DNA from 2 places in the Mesobacillus thioparans genome. Region 1 is predicted to be linked to the other one. Evidence: predicted binding sites of a transcription regulator. Region 1 holds the regulator's gene; the other holds the start of a gene.
The links. Region 1 encodes LexA, which represses DNA repair genes until DNA is damaged. Its sites were predicted from a motif close to CGAACATATGTTCG; they were not measured.

Region 1 (8,364 bases):
GAACGAATATGGTCATGTACATAAAATTTTTAGATTTCATATGACGACTCCTTTCTATACAGTCTGAAATAATAATAGCAGAAAATTCCAAAAGAGTAATTAGAATTTTTACCAGAATGAATTCTTTCACGTACAGCACTTTTTTCTGTTATGATTAAAGCTGGCTTTTAGCCAGAATCAATTTTCAAGGAGAACCTGAATGACAAAAAACCTTCCATTTACCATCACTAAAAATGATACATTCTTTGATTTATTAGGAGATTACATTGGTGATGTTTTTTATGATATTTTGCCTGAAAAGGGCTATGAGTTGCGCGACGAACAGATTTATATGGCTTTCCAGGTGGAACAGGCCTTTAAGAACAAAGGAATTGTGTTTGCGGAAGCTGGTGTAGGTACAGGAAAGACCTTCGTATACCTGATTTACGCGATTCTCTATGCTCGTTATATGGGGAAGCCTGCGATTGTATCCTGCTCAGATGAAACGCTGATTGAACAGCTCGTAAAAGAGGGCGGAGATATCGAGAAACTCGAACAGGCATTAGGACTCAAGGTGGACGTCAGGCTTGCAAAAGCAAGGGAGCAATATGTATGTGTCAAGAAGCTTGATGAGCTTTCCAACACTTCTGACGACATGGAAGTTCTTGATGTCCATGACCAGCTGCCTGACTTTATTTTTGATGAAGGCATTTCAATGAATTCGTTCAGCCGTTATGGTGACCGGAAGGAATATCCATGGGTCACGAATGAAAAATGGTCCCAGATGGCCTGGGATCCGCTCCAGCAATGTTCGACGTGCAGCTGGCGCCATCGCTGTGGACAAACATTGAATCGTGATTACTATCGACATGCCGGAGACTTGATTATTTGCTCGCATGATTTTTACATGGAACATGTCTGGACAAAAGAATCACGCAAAAGAGAGGGCCAGATGCCATTGCTGCCAGAAGCAAGTACCGTCATATTCGATGAAGGCCATTTGCTTGAATTCGCAGCACAAAAAGGACTGACTTACAGATTTAATTCGCAAACTCTGACGACTGTGTTAACAGGTTATATGCACCAGGATGTCCGGGAGGAATCTCTTTATCTAATCGAGGATATTATAGAGCTGCATGATTCATGGTTCGACCTGCTGGTTGAGAACTCGACTGCTGTTGAGGGTTCGAATCGGAAAGAAGTTGCTAAGCATCCTGCGATCAGGAAAACAGCTGAAACTTTGGAAAAGAAGGTCAGCGAATTAATGGACCAGCTGGTATTTGACGCAGAAATGTTCCTGATTGATGAATACCACTTGAAAATCATGGAAGAATACCTCGAGTTTTTCGCGTATGGTCTATCGATTTTCCTGAAGAATGATGAAGGGATTTTCTGGCTTGAAGAGAATGAAGTCCAATCTTCACTCGTGATCATGCCTCGCCTGGTAGAGGACATCTTGAAAAAAGAAGTTTTTGCACAAAATATCCCTTTTGTGTTCTCATCAGCAACTCTATCCCAGGCAGGGGACTTCAACTATATAGCCAGGAGTCTTGGGATTGAAAAATATTCTTCTTTCACGGTAGCTTCACCATTTGATTATGAAGAGCAAATGGAAATTAGAGCACATATCAGGGATGACGAAAATCAAAAGTGGGAGCAGATAGGTACGGATTTGCGAACTTCCAATGGAAGTTCCCTGGTTTTGTTTTCTTCCATGCAGGAAATGGAAAGGTTCAGAATATGGTCCGATCAACAGGAATGGAATTTTGCCATCCTGTTTGAAGGCGACCGCGAAATCAGTGAAACCGTAAAAGACTTCCAGAATGTCACCAGCTCTGTACTTTGCTCATACAGTCTATGGGAAGGTCTTGATGTTCCAGGTGAATCTTTGAAACAGGTTATTATCGCTTCATTGCCATTCCCGCCTCATGACCCGGTCTTCCAGGCAAAACGGAAGCATGCGGCCAACCCTGCAGCAGAAGTTGACGTTCCATACATGCTGCTTCGATTAAGACAGGGTATAGGCCGGCTGATCAGAAGCAGCCAGGATCAAGGTGTCGTGCACTTGTGGATTACCGGCGCACAAAAAGCAGAATTCATGAAAGAAATAACAGGAGTGCTACCTGTAAAAGAAATCCATTAAGATAAAAAAATCCCGAAAGGTCTAAGCCTTTCGGGATTTTTTGAGAAAAATTAGTTTCTGCATCCGCATTTTCTATGATCGCGGCCGCGATCATTCTCATCTTGTGCACCAGCAACCAAATCATTGATGATGCATCGACGGACAGCACGGCAGAGGTCATCAAAATCAACAGTCGCCCTTACCTGGTTATTGTTGCGGTTAGGAAAGAAAACTCCTGCGACGTCGTTGTTATTCCGGTTGTTTCCCATTCGAGACTCAACTCCTTTCCAAAAAGAAATGTTTGCTTACACGATATCTTATTCGGAAAAGGGACAAGTTGTCCGGGCTTGTATCTATTTTTGATGGCGAATGTGCTCTTCTCATAGAATCATTTAAAGAATGAAAGTTTAATAGAACGAAAAAAAGCAAGCGGAGCCCGCTTGCTTTTTAGTGCATATGACGGTAGACACCGATGACTTTACCAAGAATCGATACATTACGAAGGATGATCGGTTCCATTGAGGAATTTTCCGGCTGGAGCCTGAAATAGTCCTTCTCCTTGAAGAAACGTTTGACAGTAGCTTCGTCATCCTCTGTCATTGCTACTACGATATCTCCATTATTGGCTGTCTTTTGCTGCTTGACGATTACGTAGTCCCCATCAAGGATCCCAGCTTCAATCATACTGTCACCCATGATTTCCAGCATGAAAACCTGCTCATCATGAGGAACCAGACGGTCTGGTAGAGGGAAGTATTCTTCTACATTCTCGATTGCCGTTATTGGCATACCGGCTGTAACTTTACCGACAACAGGCACGTTGATAACATTATATTTAGGGATACGGGTTTCATCTTCAATTTCCAGAATTTCAATTGCGCGCGGTTTTGTAGGGTCCCGTCGGATCAGCCCTTTGCTTTCGAGCCTTGCAAGGTGGCCGTGTACAGTAGAACTTGATGCCAGTCCAACTGCTTCACCGATTTCGCGTACGGATGGCGGATATCCTTTTTTCTTGACTTCACCTTTAATGAATTCAAATATATCTTGTTGCCGCTTTGATAACTTTGTCATTTTCACGCACCTCGTATATTTTCTTGTCCTAATTATACCATGTCTATCCCACAGATACAAACATAAGTTCGAATTTCAAGTTGACACGAAACAAATGTTCGTATTATAATAAAATCAAATAAGCGAACATATATTCGTTAAGGAGTGTCGGACATGAAAAAAATATGGGATAACTATTCTTACGCCTTGATCCTTCTTGCTGTCAGCGTGATTTTTTCACTCGTGGCAAAAGCACATTTAAATAACGAGGAAGCATACATAACTGTTACTATAGAAGAAGGACAATCACTGTGGGAGATCGCTGAGACATATGCCAGTGAACATCATTTGTCAAAAAATGAATTCGTGAGCTGGGTAGAAAAAGAAAATGGGATCGTAGGCGAACGGGTCTTTCCAGGAGATGAACTTGTCATCCCGGTAAGAGATGAATATGTGGAACCTACTCAGATTGCCGGAGCAGAAAGATAATTTGTACATAGAATAAGGTGACAGCATGAAAGCGATTATTTATTGCCGGGTAAGTACTACGAAGGAAACACAGGAAACATCGCTTGCCAGGCAGGAGGAAGAATTACTCCGTCTTGCAGAAGACTGTGGATTCGAAGTGATGAGTATCATTAAGGAACAAGCCAGTGGGTATGACCTTGAAAGGGACGGGATCCTCGAACTTCTGGAGTTGATCAAGGACAAGTCGGTCAATGCCGTATTGATTCAGGATGAGACCAGGCTTGGAAGAGGAAATGCAAAGGTTGCGATCCTTCACTGCATTCTCAAGGAGAACGTTAAGTTATACAGCATCTCCCACAGTGGGGAACTTCAACTATCTGAATCGGATTCCATGGTACTCCAGATTGTCAGCATGGTGGAAGAGTATCAGAGGAAGATCCATAACATAAAAATCAAACGCGGAATGAAACGTGCGGTCGACCATGGTTACAAGCCTCAGCGCAATCTCAAAAACCAGGGTGAACATTCCGGCAGGGATAGAAAAGACATGCCGATTGCGGAAATTGTCAGGCTGCGGAATAATGGACTTACTTTTGCTGAAATTGCCGCGACTCTTAAAGGATTCGGCTACAATGTTTCCAAGGCGACAGTCAATCGAAGATATCTTGAGTATATCGAGACAAATGAGGAATGAGGCTCCTTTCTTGTAAAACTCAAAAAAATTTAGTAAGATATCATTTGACGTACTTTTTTACAAAGGAGATTTACAATGCTATCAAGTGATAAAATTGCTAGAATCAATGAGCTGGCGAGGAAAGCAAAAACATCGAAGCTGACTGAAGAAGAAGCAAAGGAACAGACGAAGCTTCGCGCAGAATATCTCCAATCATTCCGTTCTTCTATGCTTAATACGCTCAAGGGAGTTACCATTGTCGATCCAGAGGGCAATGATGTAACACCTGAAAAATTAAAAGAAGAAAAAATGAAGAATAAACTTCATTAATATATTCAGATTGGAATACATGAGAGAATGTATTCCATTTTTATTTTGGCAGCATTGGAGAGAGCACAATTGAAATCGGATGTTTTATGCGATGGCTGAAGTGGAAAATCAGCAATGTTATAGATAATAATGTCCCTTAGCTTATAAGTCGCAAACTGTCTTCTGTCTTCTTCAGGACTGATCAATTACATAACTACAGCTAGTATGTGTCAAAATAAATAACAATACGGCCTTTTCTGTCTCCTTCAGGCATAATTTGTTGTATAATAATTTCTCTCGCTATAATATTAAGGATGTAGCCAGTACCTATAGAAAGGATGTATTTAATGTTTAAAGAAATTGATATGCTTTCAATTGATTCCATTCGTACGTTATCGATTGATGCGATTGAAAAAGCGAATTCAGGCCACCCAGGCATGCCGATGGGGGCTGCACCGATGGCTTACACATTATGGACGCGATACATGAACATCAACCCTAAGAATCCTGAATGGTTCAACCGAGACCGTTTTGTCTTGTCTGCCGGCCATGGTTCTATGCTGCTTTACAGCTTACTGCACCTGGCAGGTTATGATTTATCCATGGAAGATATTAAGCAATTCCGTCAGTGGGGAAGCAAGACACCAGGACACCCTGAGTTTGGACACACTGCCGGTGTAGATGCAACAACTGGACCGCTTGGCCAGGGAATTGCCATGGCAGTAGGTATGGCAATGGCTGAACGTCACCTTGCTTCTGCCTATAACAAAGATAACTATACTATCGTTGATCACTATACATATACCATTTGCGGTGATGGCGATCTAATGGAAGGTGTTTCAGCTGAAGCAGCTTCCCTTGCAGCTCACCTGAAATTGGGCAAGATGATTGTCCTTTACGATTCAAATGATATATCACTTGATGGCGACCTTAATAAGTCATTCTCCGAAAGCATTGAAGGACGTTTCAAGGCGTATGGATGGCAATATATCCGCGTTGAAGATGGCAACAACCTGGAAGAAATCGCAAGAGCGATCGAGGAAGCGAAAACTGATTCAGACCGTCCGACCATGATTGAAGTTAAGACCGTCATTGGATATGGATCACCGAACCTATCTGGTAAATCAGATGTTCACGGAGCTCCGCTTGGCGCAGATGAATTGAAGCTGACTAAGGAAGCTTACAAGTGGACTTTTGAAGAGGACTTCCATGTACCAAGTGAAGTTTATGATCACTTTAAACAGCAAATCGCTGAAAAAGGTGAACAAACAGAACAAGCATGGAATGAACAATTCACTCAATATAAGAGTGAGTATCCAGAACTAGGTGCCCAGCTTGAAAAAGCCATGAAGGGTGAGTTAGTAGAAGGATGGGATAAAGACATTCCTGTATACGAAGAAGGCAAGAGCCTTGCTAGCCGTGCATCTTCTGGTGAAGCACTTAACGGCATTGCGAAAAACCTTCCTTACTTGATCGGAGGATCTGCTGACCTTGCTGGATCAAACAAAACGATGATCAAGGGAACAGGTGACTTCTTCCCAGGTTCATTCGAAGGCCGCAACATCTGGTTCGGCGTACGTGAATTCGCAATGGGAGCAGCTATGAACGGTATGGCACTCCACGGCGGCTTGAAGGTGTTTGGCGGAACATTCTTCGTATTCTCTGATTACCTGAAGCCGGCAATCAGACTTGCTGCGTTAATGGGCTTGCCTGTAACCTATGTGTTCACACATGACAGCATCGCCGTAGGAGAAGATGGTCCAACCCACGAACCAGTTGAACAGCTTGCTGGACTACGCGCCATGCCAAACCTGTCTGTAATTCGTCCTGCAGATGGCAACGAAACAGCAGCAGCATGGAAGCTGGCAATTGAATCGACTAAGAATCCTACAGCTCTAGTGCTGACTCGCCAAAACTTGCCGACAATCAAGAATACGGACAAGAATGCATACGAAGGCGTATCAAAAGGTGCTTATGTCATTTCTCCAGCTGGAAAAGAAACTGCAGATGCACTTCTTCTTGCAGCAGGTTCAGAAGTTGGTCTGGCTGTAAAAGCACAAGAAGCTCTTGCTTCAGAAGGAATAGATGTTGCTGTTGTCAGCATGCCTGCATGGGATCGCTTCGAGCAGCAATCAAAGGAATACAAAGAAAGTGTCATTCCAAAGTCTGTCAAGAAGCGCCTTGGAATCGAAATGGGATCTTCATTAGGCTGGCACCGTTATGTTGGTGACGAGGGAGAAGTACTTGCGATCGATACTTTTGGTGCCTCTGCTCCAGGAGAAAAAATCATGGAAGAGTACGGATTCTCTGTCAACAATGTAGTTGCACGTGTTAAAGCATTGATTGAACAAAACTAAAATTATCGTGATAAAGAGCACGTAACCATTAATGGTTGCGTGCTCTTTTTGATTTGGAAATTATTAGTGAGGATTTATGTTAAAATCAATTTGGCTTAATATCGATCAATACGCTTGATCGCAAGAGCATAACTATTATAAAATTTTTCGTTTCTGTGCAACCAGAAAGGAATTGTTATCGCCTAAAGAATAGAAACAAACAAGGAGGTGCTGCTTTTGGAACAGTCAGAATTGATGCAGCGAATCAGGATTGGAGATGAATCTGCTTTCGCTGAGTTATTGAATCCCCTGATTGAAAAAGCATATAAAACAAGTTACAGTATTGTCCGGTCAAAGGAAGAAGCAGAAGAAGTCGTCCAAAATGCAATGCTAGAAGCATATCGAAATATTATAGCCGGAAAGGAAATCATGTATTTTACCACCTGGTTTTACAAACTAGTCTCCCATCGTTCGATCGATAACATAAGAAAGAATGCAAGACTGAAAGAAACGGTAATTGAAATGGAAACGCTAAAGGATCAACGTGGAGTTATGGAAACTGTTCTTGAAGATGAAATTCAACTCGAGATCAGTCAAGGCATCCAGTCACTCAAGAACGGTGATTATCGGAATGTATTGCTCCTTTACTACTATCAGGATTTCACCATTCAAGAAGTTTCTGAAATGCTAGGCATGAAAACTTCAACAGTCAAATCACATCTTCACAGGGCCAGGAAAGCACTCAAAAACAAGTTGATGGAAAATCAAATAATAGGGGTGAGCACTCAATGAAAAATGAGGACATGATGATCAAAAAGGAGCTAGAAGAAGATTTGAAGAAGATTGAGGTGCCATCTTCACTATACGATTTTGCCAAGAACATTAAAGTAGAGGCAGAACCAAAGAAGGCCGCTGACAAGATAAGAAGAAAAAGAATGTTCCCATTTGCTGCAGCCGCAGTAATAACATTAGGGGTAATAACCGGCTCAGCATTTCTCAATCCTTCTGTTGCAGAAATGGCTTCTAAAATCCCTTATCTTGGTCAGGTATTCAAGACGAAATCTGTTGATGTAATGCTTTGGGAAGCGCTAGAGAAGGAAGGGTATGAAAATTTTACTCTAGGGATGACCCCGGGCGAAGTGACTAGATTTGAAATCAGTTTAGAAGGTTCTGAAAAGGACGCTGACCGGGAACGAGAGAAAATCACCGCGGTCACAGAGAAGGTTCTGAAAAGTAAAGGTTATGATTCCTATAAGATTAAAGTGAGTTCATATATTCCTGAAGTTACTCCCATTACAAAGGAGGAAGAGGGAATGACTGAACTGGGTGAAAAACTTGAAGCTGATCTAAAGAGTGCTGGGTATGAGATCATTTATGTAAATCCATTCAACAGCAAAATTGAGGTTGCAATACCAATTACAGAGAAT
Region 2 (8,364 bases), 630 kb from region 1:
CAGGAAAACCTGCTGCTCGAAACAGAAATGATCACTGACGGGTCTTTTTCCGAGGATGTCGTCGTGGTTGCCGGAGGAACGAAAAATCCGCTTTCGGCAGAAAATCTGGAGCGGGGTCTTTATCAGCTTGATGTCCTCGATCCTCAGGGAATGAAAGAAAGGCTGGAGAAAAAGTCGATGGCCAACTTCCTGAAGGTCATCCGCCGGTCTGTGAAAAAAAGCGGTTTTTCAGAAAAAGATATTTCATACATTGGGATGCTGCATATGAAGCGTTCCGCGCACCAGTTTGTTTTACAGGAATTAGGACTAGGTGAAGCAAATTCTATTTATCTCGAAGACTATGGACATATCGGCCAGATTGATCAGATCCTATCGCTGGAACTGGCTGAAAGGGCAGGGAAGCTGAAGAACGGGGATGTTGTAGTCCTTGTTAGTGCCGGGATCGGCTATGCATGGGGAGCAACAACTATACGCTGGGGGAAGGGTGAAGCTTGAATGGAGAGAACGGCTGTCGAATTGAAAAAGGTTGAATTGCGAAATGGTGAAAGCATTGCTTATCGGGAACGGGACGGCAGTGTGAAAAACGTGCTGCTGATCCATGGGAACATGACATCGTCGAAGCATTGGGATGTGCTGATTGATCAGATGGATCCGGAGTATAAAGTGTACGGAATGGACCTGAGGGGATTCGGAGGCTCGAGTTATCGCAAGCCGATCATGTCGATCAAGGATTTTTCCGATGATGTAAAGCTGTTTGTCGATGAGATCGGCTTAAAGAACTTTGCGCTCGTTGGCTGGTCGACCGGGGGAGCGGTAGGAATGCAGTTTGCCGCTGATTACCCTGGCTATTGCGAGAAACTTGTACTGCTCGCGTCTGCTTCAACAAGGGGCTATCCTTTCTTCGGCACGAGTCCGGAAGGCTTGCCTGATCTGGACAACCGCCTTATGACGTATGAGGATGTTAAGGCGGATACCGGAAAAACGATCGCTGTCCAGACAGCTTACGACGAGCAGAATAGAGGGTTTTTAAAAGCGATGTGGAATATGTTGATTTATACCGAGCGTCAGCCGGAAGCAGCACATTATGAAGAGTATGTCGATGATATGCTGACACAGCGGAATCTGGCAGAGGTCTATCATTCTCTCAATAGTTTCAATATCAGCGGTGTCGATAACGGTTTAGGGATGGGGACAGACCAGGTGAAGGATATCCAGATTCCGGTCCTTGTCCTCCGTGGTGACCGTGATCTGGTTGTCACAAGCAAGATGGCCGACGAAATAGTCGAGGACTTTGCAGGTCGTGCAAGATTTGCAGAGTTGAAGAATTGCGGCCATTCACCACTTGTGGACGATCTGGATCAGCTGCTTCGGCAGATCGACGGATTTTTAGCAGAATAGGAAGGTGTATTTATGAGATTGCAAGATAAAGTAGCGATCATTACCGGTGCGGCAAATGGAATTGGCCTTGCCGCAGCGAAAACCTTTGCCCGTGAAGGTGCACGGGTGGCAATGGCAGATTTTGATGAGGAAACAGGATCTCAGCGCGCAGCTGAGCTTAAAGCAGAAGGCTATGATGCGGCCTTTTTCCAAGTGAACGTTGCTGATAAGGATAGCGTGGATGACATGGTAAAGGATGTTCTGAGTCATTTTGGCAAGATTGATATTCTTGTAAATAATGCAGGGATCACAAAAGACGGGATGCTGCACAAGCTTGCCGTGGAGGATTTCCAGAAAGTTGTCGATGTCAACCTGACAGGCGTCTTCCATTGCGCTCAGGCCGTTGTCCCGGCAATGGTCCAGCAGGGATCAGGAAGGATCATCAATACCTCTTCCGTTTCCGGCATTTACGGCAATGTCGGCCAGACCAACTACGCAGCAACCAAAGCAGGTGTCGTCGGAATGACGAAAACATGGGCAAAAGAGCTCGGCCGTAAAGGAATCAACGTCAACGCCGTCGCCCCAGGATTCATAGAGACCGGCATGACAGCCAAAGTACCGGATAAAGTGATCGAGCAAATGAAAATGCTCGTTCCGCTCGGCAGGCTCGGCTTGCCGGAGGATATCGCCGACGCTTATCTCTTCCTGGCCTCAGATGAATCAAAATATGTGAATGGCACCACCCTCCATGTGGATGGCGGAATCATGATGTAACGTTGAAAAAGCGCAGTTGCTGCGCTTTTTTATTTTGGGAAGGTTGGTGAATAAATATTTCGACCGGGGATACTTGCAGCAGCCGTTAAATAAATCATCGCAACCGTATAATAGATCGAGCTAACCGTTAAATAAATCATCGCAACCGTATAATAAAACGAGCCAACCGTTAAATAAATCCTCCAGCCGTGAAAAAACCTTCCAACTGGTAATAAAAATCGATACAACAAGTATTAAAACTAACTGTTCCCATTGCAAAGGGCCAAAAAGCTCCCTGAAATACCAAAAATGCATTGCACTTTCAACCTTTTCAGTCTGATGGGGTTAACTTCCCGCCAAAAGTGGTAAATGGTATAAAAAAGATTGAGGTGCTGTATATGGAAGAGCAAAAACAAAGGTATTACTTTAATATAGAAAGCGGCGAGGTGTTGGATACGCCAGCAGATCAGGAGGGGCATTTCTTCACTTTGATTGCGACAGGTGAGGAAATCAAGGATTTGCGAGAGTATCTGGAAGCGAACTATAAGGCGGACTGGGCGACTTACGGAAATTCCCATTTGCATCCTTTCTCAGACCCTGATCGCGAACACGCAGAATATGATATGGCCTTGAAGGAGATTTACGCAATGGTTTACAGGTTAGGTGATGCCGAGGCAAAGAATCATGTGAGAAGCATGGGCATTTTATCAGAGGAAGAGTTAATTAAATAAGCGATCCGGACACCATGGCCATAATGGCTGTGGTGTTTTTTGCGCTCGTGTAACTATCCTGTAACTTCCGCTCTTTAAAATAAAATTCATCACGTCGAGAGAGGGAGAGATTGCGGTGAGGTGGGAGCTCGATTGGCTTGACTCAAGAGCGAGATTGACACCGGACGCTGCTGCGATCGCCGCTGCCGGTACAGATCAGGAATGGTCGTACAGGGAAGTCAATGAACGAGCCAGGGCAATCGCGGCATGGCTGCAGGGAAAGGGTGTCAAAAAAGGCGACAGGATTGCACTGCTTGCGCCGAACGGGGTCAGTTATTTTGATCTATTGTTCGCCTGTGGGAAAATCGGTGCTATTTTTGTGCCATTGAACTGGAGGCTATCCGTGGAGGAATTAGCCTTTATCATACAAGACAGTGAACCGGCGCTGCTGGCGTTCCATTCGAAATTCACAAAAGAAGTGACGATGGTCTGGGATCAAGCCGGCGAGTGCATCCAGATTGATGGTTCACAGTATCAGGATTTGATTGCTGGTCCGAAGCAAATCCAGCTTGTCGAAAAACTGGATGAAGAAGACCCGCTGGCGATGATCTATACCGGAGGGACGACTGGAAAACCAAAAGGGGCCGTTCTGTCACATCGGGCGATCATTTGGAACAGCATTTCGACCATCGCGAGCTGGAATCTGACAGGAGCAGACAAAACGATTACCTATTTGCCTTTATTCCACACCGGCGGGTTGAATGCATTGTCGATCCCAATCCTGATGGCAGGTGGGACCGTCGTGCTTGCGGATGATTTTATTCCGGAAAAAGCGATTGAATTTTTGATCAGGCATAAATGCACGATCGTCTTATTTGTGCCGACGATGCACCATATGCTGGTAAAATCAGAAAAGTTTCAGCAAGCGGAATTCATGGATATGAAATTGTTTTTATCCGGAGGGGCTCCATGCCCGCTCGATATCTATGAAGCTTATAAACAGAAGGGGCTGGCTTTCAAAGAGGGATACGGATTAACTGAGGCTGGCCCGAATAATTTTTTCATTGATCCTTCCGATGCGGATATAAAAAGAGGATCGGTCGGCAAACCGATGTTATTCACATCCATCAAGGTCATTAGAGATGATGGAAGCGATGCGCCAGCCGGTGAGATCGGCGAATTGGCCATCCGTGGCAAGCATGCCTTCTCGTATTATTGGAAAAATGACAGTGCGACCGAAAATACCTGGAAGGACGGATCGCTTCACACCGGCGATCTTGCCAGACAGGATGAAGAAGGCTATTTCTATATCGTCGGCAGGAAAAAGGAGATGATCATCACAGGCGGAGAGAATGTCTATCCCCTGGAAATCGAGCACTGGCTAAGCTCACATCCCTCCATCCGCGAAGCAGCGGTAATAGGTGTGGTCGATGAGAAATGGGGTGAAGCCGTGACGGCGTTCATCGTCCTTGAAACAGAAGCAGCGCTAAACGGAGAGAAAATTAAGGAATATTGCCGAAAAAAGCTGGCTGGCTTTAAAGTGCCGAAACAAATCCACTTCATCACCCAGATGCCAAAAACGCATGTCGGGAAAATCGACAAGAAGCAGTTAAAGGAAATGGCCAGTGAAAAACAGAAGCCAGTCAGCTGAAAAAGGCAATTAATTTTATTTTGAACGAAAGACTTTCCAAGTTATTAGACAGAGAACCCAAGCAAAAGTATAAACCAAACTTTCTGAGACCAATCAAAAGCATTTCAGCCGGCATTCGCTGACAGGAATGCTTTTTCTTTTACAAAAACACATAAAATAATATTGAAGAGGAACAAGAGCGACAGTAACAGCATGACACCCTGAAACGGTAATACAGCGGCGACTGGGGGAGCGAGGCTTGCGCCGGTCAGGAGGATGAACGAATAGAGCGACAGTGCCTTCGCCCGCTGGCTGCTGCCGTAGAACCCAATCAGTGTAATGACGGTGGGGATGACTAGTGAGATGGATGAAACAAAAAAGATGGAGAGAATGATCAGTGCGCTGGTCGTGTGCAGAAATAGCAGGATGAACGCGCTTGTGGAGCCGATTGCCAGGCCGAACATCAGTGTCTTCAGTGCACCCCATCTGTCCATCAATGACCCGGTGAATAGTGACAGGATCGCACCGATCAATCCTAAGAGGCGGATCAGCAACAGGTCAGATGCAGGTCCGGCAAAGAAACGCCCTATACCATCATAGAAAGCGATAATTGCAAACAGGAGCGAAAAGGTGATGATGTAACACTTCATCAACCGCGGCTCTTTTAATAATTGAAAAAATATCGTCCCCAGCGGTTTTGGTTCGACAGGCTGTGGTGACGATTCTTTCAGCAGGAAAAAGGCGAAAGAAAACAGAATTAAATAAACGGCAGCAAAGAAATAGAAGACGGCATTCCAGGAGAAACGTTCAGCCAGGAAGGCGCTGGCGACCTGGCCGAAGATGCCGGCAATTAAAAAGCCAGTGTTGATCAGGACCACAAGGATGGTTCTTTGCCGTGCAGTGAATAGGTCATATGAATAGGCAAATGCAACCGAAGCAAAAGTAGCCAGAGTCAACCCCTGCAGAGAACGGGTGAACCACAGGCTGATGGAACCGGCAGAAAAGCCGACAGCACATGTAGCTATAGCCGAGGCCAGCAAACCGAACACGAGGATTTTTCTCCGGCCTGTATAATCCGATACCGGACCGAACGAGAGCAGGCCACAGGCATAAAGAAAGGTGAACAGCCCGCCTGCGAGGACAACATGCGATTCAGGTATTCCAAGGCTATTCGATAGCACTGAATAAACGGGTATCAGTGTGTAGATATTGCTGGCAACCATGATAGCGCACAGCGTCAGTAGGATGGAAGCTTTATAAAAAAAGCTTAACGATTTCATTTTCATCACCTGCCACCTACAATATATGCAGCAGCCCAGTCCGATGAAGGTTGTTCATTTACACCTGGGAAGTGGCAAAAATTAACGGGCTCTTTGCTTTCAAATCAGTCTGTAAAAAAGGTATAATGGTATACATATAGAACAATTGTTTGGCAGAAAAAAGGCGCATGGGAGAGAAGCGCCTTTTTCGATTTTAGCAGGTTGATGATTTCATAGATGATTGCTTTTTGAACATTGTAATTGGATCAACGATGGCTCCTGTGGCCCTGCGAATAAGAAACAGGCACCGTGCACGTCGTGAAAACAATTAAGTTAAGCATTGAAGGTTGTTATTTTACTAGAAGAAAGGGGAAGTCAGATGTCTGTACGTTTAGTACTGGGGCGCTCGGGGAGCGGGAAAACCGAGCTGATCATGAAGGAAATGAAGGACAGGCTGGTTTCGGACCCTCAGGGGGATCCGGTTGTCTATCTTGTTCCGGAACAAATGTCTTTCCTGTCAGAATACAGATTATCCACCGACCCAGACCTTGGGGGAATGATAAGGGCGCAGGTATTCAGCTTTCCGCGCCTGGCATGGAGGGTGCTTCAAGAGACGGGAGGCTACACACGCCAGCATTTGGACAGCGTCGGGATCAGCATGATGATCCGCAAAATCATTGAAGACAAGAAAGAGGACCTGAAGATTTTCCAGAAGGCCGCAGATAAAAATGGGTTTATCCAGCAGATGGAGCAAATGCTGATCGAGTTCAAACGCTATGCGATCAACCCGGAAGAGCTTGCCGGCAAAATGGCAGAAGGCTCGGGGGGCAACCAGGCGTTAACGGATAAGGTCCACGACCTGGAGCTTGTATATAGACAGTTCGAGGATGAGTTGTTTGGTAAATATATAGATTCCGAGGATTATTTCAAGCTGCTTGCCGAAAAAATCCCAGCTTCTGAATATTTGAAAAATGCGGAAGTATACATTGACGGTTTTTACAGCTTCACACCGCTTGAACTGATGATCATTGATCAGCTGATTGCCACATCCAAAAGAGTGACGATTGCACTGCCGGTTGACAGGGATTTCAGGCATGAACAGCCTGACGAGCTTCATTTATTCAGGCTGACAGGCGAGACCTGCCAGACACTCTATGACATGATCCGGACAAAAGGCTATGAGCAAGAAGAAAATGTCGTGCTGTCTGAACAGCGGCGCTGGCAGGATGAATCCCTGAAGCATCTTGAAAGGGAATTCGATTCAAGGCCGGCTGTTCCGTATTCAGGCGAGGCGTCGATCCATATCGCACAGGCAGCCAATAGACGTGCCGAGCTAGAAGGGGTTGCCCGGAAAATAATTGGCCTGGCAAGGGAAGATGGCTACCGCTACCGTGATATCGCGGTTTTGATGCGAGGCAGTGAATACCGTGAAGTGCTGGAAACGATTTTCGAAGACTACGGACTTCCATTCTTTATCGACCAGAAACGGAATATGCTTCACCATCCATTGGTCGAGCTTGTCCGTTCAAGCCTGGAGACGGTCCTTGGGAACTGGCGATATGAGCCGATTTTCCGCGCCGTAAAGACAGATTTGCTGTTCCCTGAGGGTGCGGACCTGAACAGGATGCGTGAACAGATGGACGTCCTGGAGAATTATGTGCTTGCATATGGGATCCAGGGAGATAAATGGACGAAAAAGGATCACTGGAAATACCGGAGAATCCGCGGGCTCGAGTATGACAGTGTGGCCCAGACGGATGCAGAGAAGCAGACTGAACAGGAACTGAATGACCTGAAGCAGTTAATCACTGCTCCGCTTCTGCGGATGGCACGCCGCCTGAAACGGGCGGACACGGGAAGAAAGCTTTCTGAAGCGGTCTATCTCTTCCTGGAGGAGCTGGATATTCCTGCAAAGCTCGAAGCATGGAGACTCTCGGCCGAGCAGGAAGGAAGGCTGATTGAGGCAAGGGAGAATGAGCAAGCCTGGAATGCCGTGATCAATCTTCTTGACCAGTTCGTCGAAATGTTGGGAGACAGCAAGGTGGCACCGAAGCAGTTCGTTTCAATCCTTGATGCTGGCTTTGAGTCACTCAGGTTTTCGCTGATTCCTCCGGCGATCGATCAGGTACTGGTTGCCGACATAGAGAAAACAAGGCTTGCCGATGTGAAGGTTGCTTTTGTCATTGGCGTGAACGAAGGGGTTCTTCCTGCGAAGATGACCGAGGAAGGGATATTTGCGGATGACGACCGTGAGCTTTTGCAATCAAAAGGCCTGAAGCTTGCTCCAAGCAGCCGTACAAAGCTGCTGGATGAGAGTTTTACGGCATATAAGGCTTTTGTGACGCCTTCTGAGCAGCTTTATATCAGCTATCCGATTGCCAATGAAGAGGGGAAAGCGCTAATGCCTTCTTCCTTCATCAAGCGGATTTCGGATTTGTTCCCAGGGCATCAGACGCATTTCTTCCTGCCAGATCCATCGGAAATGCCGGAAGCAGAGCAGCTTGAATATGCTGCCGGCGAAAATATTGCCTTATCCTACCTGACAGCGCAGCTTCAGTTGAAGAAGCGGAATTACCCTGTCTATGATTTCTGGTGGGATGTGTACGATTATTATATGAAGAACAGCCGCTGGGCA

Region 2: addB (helicase-exonuclease AddAB subunit AddB) is a predicted target of LexA. The motif match lies at 5,889-5,902, and genes of this name have one in related genera.

What each region holds. Positions count from the first base shown of each region.
Region 1 is NZ_CBCSFH010000001.1:72,332-80,695, reverse strand. It holds gene ACNAZ4_RS00500 (hypothetical protein) at 1-40, opposite strand, end outside; gene ACNAZ4_RS00495 (ATP-dependent DNA helicase) at 200-2,122, shown strand; gene ACNAZ4_RS00490 (hypothetical protein) at 2,173-2,370, opposite strand; gene lexA (transcriptional repressor LexA) at 2,549-3,172, opposite strand; gene yneA (cell division suppressor protein YneA) at 3,326-3,640, shown strand; gene ACNAZ4_RS00475 (YneB family resolvase-like protein) at 3,666-4,313, shown strand; gene ACNAZ4_RS00470 (DUF896 domain-containing protein) at 4,389-4,622, shown strand; gene tkt (transketolase) at 4,949-6,958, shown strand; gene ACNAZ4_RS00460 (RNA polymerase sigma factor) at 7,175-7,729, shown strand; gene ACNAZ4_RS00455 (hypothetical protein) at 7,726-8,364, shown strand, end outside.
Region 2 is NZ_CBCSFH010000001.1:701,135-709,498, reverse strand. It holds gene ACNAZ4_RS03585 (3-oxoacyl-ACP synthase) at 1-495, shown strand, start outside; gene phaZ (intracellular short-chain-length polyhydroxyalkanoate depolymerase) at 496-1,398, shown strand; gene fabG (3-oxoacyl-ACP reductase FabG) at 1,411-2,151, shown strand; gene ACNAZ4_RS03570 (hydrolase) at 2,529-2,861, shown strand; gene ACNAZ4_RS03565 (acyl-CoA synthetase) at 2,977-4,491, shown strand; gene ACNAZ4_RS03560 (MFS transporter) at 4,596-5,756, opposite strand; gene addB (helicase-exonuclease AddAB subunit AddB) at 6,109-8,364, shown strand, end outside.